DNA from 2 places in the Marinomonas mediterranea MMB-1 genome. Region 1 is predicted to be linked to the other one. Evidence: predicted binding sites of a transcription regulator. Region 1 holds the regulator's gene; the other holds the start of a gene.
What was found. Region 1 encodes sigma-54, which starts transcription at its own class of promoters, with help from an activator protein. Its sites were predicted from a motif close to TGGCACNNNNNTTGCTNT; they were not measured.
Positions count from the first base shown of each region.

Region 2: the regulator sigma-54 is predicted to act here: its motif matches at 1,719-1,736, upstream of MARME_RS16250 (flagellar hook-length control protein FliK).

Region 1 is NC_015276.1:1,968,220-1,971,394, reverse strand. Features, by position in the region: gene lptC (LPS export ABC transporter periplasmic protein LptC) at 1-30, shown strand, start outside; gene lptA (lipopolysaccharide transport periplasmic protein LptA) at 5-523, shown strand; gene lptB (LPS export ABC transporter ATP-binding protein) at 523-1,248, shown strand; gene MARME_RS08955 (RNA polymerase factor sigma-54) at 1,315-2,784, shown strand; gene MARME_RS08950 (PTS sugar transporter subunit IIA) at 2,802-3,175, shown strand, end outside.
Region 2 is NC_015276.1:3,544,633-3,547,807, forward strand. Features, by position in the region: gene MARME_RS16250 (flagellar hook-length control protein FliK) at 1-1,691, opposite strand, end outside; gene MARME_RS16255 (SpoIIE family protein phosphatase) at 1,797-3,175, opposite strand, start outside.

The DNA of each region.
Region 1 (3,175 bases):
CATTATGAACAAGCTACTCAAAATCAATAAGGTCACCTTGTTTCTAACAGTAAGCGCTTGTTTAAGTGCTAGCTCAAACTACGCTTTAGAAAGCGACACTAGCCAACCTCTTGAAATCCAAGCGGATGAAGCATTTTACGATCAGAAAGCGGGCGAAGCCACCTACAAAGGCGACGTTCTAATAAAACAAGGCACGATCGAAATAAAAGCAGACTTTCTAAAGGTGTTTACCGACCCAGCCACCAACACTTTTAGCTCTTTACAGGCCACTGGCACACCAGCGAGATTCACGCAGCAATTAGACGAGGCCGGAAACAGAGTAACAAGTCGCGGAGATCAGATCGACTACATTACAGATGGACGCTTAGAAATTAATGGCAAAGGCTATTTAAAGCGAGGGTTAGATGAAATAGATGCGGATTTCATCCTCTATATGATGAAAAATGAAACCTTTACCGCAGAAAACAGAGGCAATGGACGAGTAAAAATGACTTTGCAACCAGCTCAAGAGAAGAGTGAATAATGGCAATATTGGAAGCCAAACATCTCGCTAAGGCGTACAAAAAACGAAAAGTTGTGCTCGATGTGTCACTGTCCGTCGAATCTGGACAAGCAGTTGGCCTGTTAGGTCCAAACGGCGCGGGCAAAACGACCTGTTTCTATATGATTGTTGGCATGGTAGCAAATGATGCTGGAGGAATATTCATCGATGGCCTGGATGTAACTAAGGATGCGATGCACGCGCGCGCGCAAAAAGGCATTGGCTATCTCCCTCAAGAAGCATCTATCTTTAGAAAAATGTCTGTTGAAGACAACATTGCAGCCATTATAGAAACTAGAAAAACACTGACTAAACAAGAACGAAGCGACTTACTAGAAAAATTGCTTGAAGAATTTCATGTTACTCATATTAGAAAGAATTTAGGCATGGCTCTCTCGGGTGGAGAGCGACGAAGGGTAGAAATCGCACGCGCACTGGCAATGAACCCTAAATTCATTTTACTTGATGAACCTTTTGCTGGTGTCGACCCTATATCGGTCGGCGACATTAAGCAAATCATAAAACACCTCACAGACAGCGGCATTGGTGTTTTAATTACCGACCACAATGTTAGAGAAACGCTAGACATTTGCGACAAGGCTTACATTGTAGGAAATGGACACATCATCGCCTCAGGAAATGCAGATGACGTTATTAACAATGAACAAGTAAAAAAAGTCTACCTAGGCGACGACTTCAAGCTTTAAGCTCTTATTTTTCAAATAAAAAGGGAGTAATATGCATAACGCGTTCCATAAAAGAAGAGTTGCTCCATGAAGCAGTCATTACAGCTAAAAATCGGTCAGCAGTTAACTATGACTCCACAGTTGCAGCAAGCGATACGCTTACTTCAACTCTCAACTATTGACCTGCAACAGGAAATACACGATTTTCTGGAATCTAACCCACTTCTTGAACTAGATGAAGACGAGAGTGCAGCTGCAGCGTCATCAGAATCCAGCAATCAAACCGAAAAAAAAGCAGAGAGCGACACTAACTCAGAAGAAGCAAGAGTAGAGTCTGAATGGACGGAAAGTATCCCTGAAGAACTCTCTATCGACAGTAGTTGGGACGACACGTATCAAAATACAGCAGCGGCCTCTGACGCACCTTTATTTGATGGTGATTTCGACTTAGACAGTAGAAATTCTGAATCCGAAAATATACAAGACCATCTAATATGGCAACTAAACCTTACTCATATTTCTGATAGAGACATTGAAATTGCATATGCTTTAATTGAATGCGTTCAACCCGATGGCTACCTATCGATCAGCGTGCAAGAAGTCTTTGAATCCCTTGCCTCTGAACTTGAAGACTTAGAGCTCGATGAAGTTGTCGCTGTCCAACATCGCGTCCAACGATTTGACCCCGTTGGCGTTGCGTCGCAAGACCTAAGAGAATGTCTATTAGTCCAACTGGAAGGCTTTCACAATCACCAATTGTTTAAACCCGCCCATAACGTTATCGATAACTATTTACCACTTCTCGGGAATCGCGACTTTGCCCAGCTATGTAGGAAAACACGCTTAAAGGAAGAGGCGCTTAAAGACGTTATCGCGCTTATACAACAACTAAACCCAAAACCCGGCTCGACAATTGACACCTCAGACACTGACTATGTTATTCCTGATGTTTCAGTAAAAAAGAAAAATGGTATTTGGCAAGTTGAACTAAACAATGATGCGCTACCACCAGTAAAGATCAACGAAACCTATTCAGCAATGGCAAACAAGTCAGCGTCTTCGGAAGACGTAAACTACATAAAGACCTCGCTACAGGAAGCCAAGTGGTTTATAAAAAGCCTTCAAAGTAGAAATGAAACCCTACTAAAGGTCGCCAGCTGTATCGTAAATAGGCAGATCGAATTCTTCGAGTATGGCGAAGAGGCAATGAAACCGATGGTACTCCATAACGTGGCAGAAGAAGTCGGAATGCATGAATCAACAATATCTCGTGTCACAACTCAAAAATACATGCATACTCCTAAAGGTATCTTTGAGCTCAAATATTTCTTTTCGAGTCATGTTAATACAAGCTCTGGCGGAGAATGCTCCTCAACGGCTATTCGTGCCATGATTAAAAAGCTTATTGCAGAAGAACCGGCTAAAAAGCCTCTTAGTGACAATAAGCTAGCTACGATACTTGCCGAGCAAGGAATACAAGTTGCGAGACGTACCGTCGCAAAATATCGCGAGGCGATGAACATCCCTCCTTCCAATGAACGAAAGCGCCTTATTTAAGGTAGGTCATATCAACAATGTCTTTAGAAAAATTAGTCAATAGTGAGCTGGTTTTTGCTAATCAACCAATTGCCAGCAAAAAAAGAGTTCTGGAATTTTTAGCCGAGGCTATTGGGGCGAGGCTGCATTGTGAGTCAGAAGCAGTCTACGATGCGCTTTTAGCAAGAGAGAAGCTCGGCAGTACTGGCGTCGGAGCCGGAATAGCAATTCCGCACTGTAGATTTGAACAAGCAAATCATGCTGCCCTTGTTGTTATGTCTCTAGAAAAACCCATTGATTACGACTCAATAGACAGACAACCCGTTGATTTAATATTTGCACTGATAGCCCCTCCTAACGAATGCGAGGGACATCTTAAGACGTTATCTCAAATTGCAGAAATGGCACAATC
Region 2 (3,175 bases), 1.6 Mb from region 1:
CTAACTTGAGTATTGCCATCATGATCAACCTGAACCTTTACCGTGAGACTTCCTAATTCCGGCGGATCTAAATGAATATGTGCTGTTTTGATACCATCAGTCTTCATAATAGAGACTTTCTGCGACATTTCTCCAGCCCACTCAGGAGAGTTAGGCACATTACTCATGATATAACTAGGAACAGCCTGCCCTTGAACACGGGCTGTATTGGAGATAGCAGACTGAGTTGCGCTCGCTACGGCATTCGAAGTCAGTCCATTTCCTGCTTCAACACCCTCACTAGCGCCAAACAATTTCACAAGCGTAGAATCTAACTCTTTCTTTTTGAGATCCCCAAACTCTAAGTCAGGCTCAATCGAAATTTCATCATCGACATTTTCGAGAATATCCTGCACTACATCACTTTCATTAAGTGCTCCTTCACCGTTAGCTAAAGGTAAACCGTTCGAAAGAGGTGAGCTATTAGCAAAAGAAGTGGAGGTTGCGCCAGTGAGAGAAAGACTATGCTGGTTCTGTAACGGTTGATTTACACCACTAGACTTTATTTGAGATATCACCCAATCTAAATTATCACCTTCTAACTCCGAGTCACCATCACTTAGTTCAATCGCATTCGCACTTTGAATGTCAAGATTGGCTACTTTATCGGCAGTCTTCTCTAATCCTTTTAAAATTGGGGCTGATGCAACGACAGCATTAGACAGTTTTTCCGCTATTGAAGTAGAAGGTTCGATATTATTGGCAGTAGCTGAACGTATCACAGCCTCTGCGTCTTCTGAAATAGCCCCCTCTTCGAGTGAAACGGATTCAGCAGCTAAATTAACCTTATCGGCAATAGAAGCAGACGTAGAACCAATTGTGGCACTAAGGCTCTTTTCAGCGCCAACATCACTTAGAATATTCTCATTATGAACAACTTTATTTGCGTCCGTTTTTGAATTAATCGCTCCGTTCAAATTAAGATCATCAGAAAAATCACCATAATCAATATCTGCCGTATTGACGGTCTGGACTTCCCCGTCTTTACTTTCTAATTTAATTAGGTCATTAGGCCCTAATGCTTCTCTAGATACTTCAGCGAAATCTGCGTTAGATACCTCGGAACTCACCTCATCATTTGACAATTCGGAGTCAGTTGAGAGAGTATTTTCCGCATCATGGCGCTCAGAGTGCAAAACATTGCCGCTTTTTTCACTCCACCCTTTTTCGTCAACAACCAGTTGAGACGCCAATTCATCTTCTGACGTTTCTTTATTATCAGAAGCCGCCTTCTCCTTTTCAACATCAACATCCTCTTGATTTCCCCCTTGCGTATGGCTCTGTTTTGAGTTTACGAAAGCACCTTCCTCTTTACTTTGACCTTTATCTTGAGGTCTGGAAGTCTCTTCAGATAAGACCTCTTTATCTTTAGATCTGGCAGTTTCTTCAGGTAACAGCTCTTTATCTTGAGACTTTACAGACTCTTCGGGCAACACTTCTTTAGCTACGAGGTTGTCAGTATCCCTCACCTGACCTTGTGATATAGAAGTGGAATTTGATCGAGAGTAGCGAGTAGTTTCATCATTAGAAGACGAAAACTTAGAAAAATGCTCACCAAAAGACGACTCACTTGACGATTTAGAAGCGACGTTCGACCGGGAAGACGTACTAAGTAAATTGTTTTTAACTTGAATGGGCTCGGGATTTAACATAACTCTCTCCAACTAATCCTAATTACCAAAGCAATTAAAAGGCCAACTAATTAGAGAAAGAGGAAATCATAAAAAATAGGAAAGGTGGTCAGTGACAAAAAGTACTTACCAAGTATAAACCACTTTTAAAAAGTTTCCCTTGTCTGAAAACTCTACTTGCCCACAAAGCTGCTTCAACAACGGGATACCGCGGCTATATGGTATATCAATCAGCTCCAGTTCCTTATTCGAGTTAGCGACATCAAAACCATCGCCACTGTCTTCAACGGATAGTTCCAACGTGCCGACATCGCAGGTACTTTCCACCTTCGCTCTTATCGTAACGGTTCCAGTAGCCAACTCTGAAAGACGTTTTTCCCTTTCGGAATAATAGAACTCAAAACCTTCAACTGTTTGCTTGGAGAGGGAGGAAAGCTTCAAAATCCCATGTTCTAAAGCGTTAGAATACATTTCAGACAGAATCATAAAAATTTGACTTGAATGCTCATTCAAACCTGGCACCGTCGTCAAAATTTGCAACACATACGGCAGAGGATCTGTGGACCTAAGCGAGTCTGCGTCCAGAGAATACTCAAAAGCAAAGCTCGCAGGTACCCTAGTATGCTGCTTTAGATAGCTGGCTTGATCAGAAATAAAGCCTTTTTCGCGATCCAGCTCAATCGCTAGGCACGACAGGTCGTCATGCGGGTTGTCTATTATTCCTTTTTCATAAAGCGTCTTTTCAAGCCAGTCAAATTGACTCCCATGGGCTACATTACCATCATATAGTGGAGCAAGAGCATCGTTAAACATCACTCTATCGCCTACCCCCTTCGCCTCGTAAACGCCATCAGAAAATGCCAATAGAACATCCGAGGACCGAAAGGACACCATTTCAGTCACGCATTCAAACTCGTATTCATCCGCAACGCCTAATGGTAAGCACATGGATTTAAACAATCTAGGAAGTCGCTCATTCTCTCGAAACAGTAGCAAATCTGGCAACCCGCCATTCCAGATTTCAATACTTTCATTATAAATATTGACATCAATAAAAGCCGCGCTACAAAACATATTACTCGGCAAAACAGAGTGCAATCTTTTGTTAATCTCGGGTAAGATCTGCTTCATCAAGAAGCCTTTCTCAGTCCATTCGAAGAATATATCGGCTAATGGTAGCGCGCCAATTGCCGCTGACAAACCGTGCCCTGTAAAATCCCCCAACAGAAAATGCATCCCTCCATTAGGTTTATAAGCAGCCAAGATAACGTCGCCATTAAAGATATGGCTCGCACGATGAAGAGTTTTTAAACAAGGATCATTGAGACTGTTCGAACGAGTAATCTGTTCATAGACCATCTTAGCAACTTCTTGATCCTGAACCATTTTTTGACTAAAAGCCGACAATTCATTGTGTTGCTTTGATAGCTTTTTGTGCAAAAGAAGGAGACGAGCAATCGCTTTTAGTTTAGCCGTGACGAGAGTTGGACTATAGGGTTTGGAGA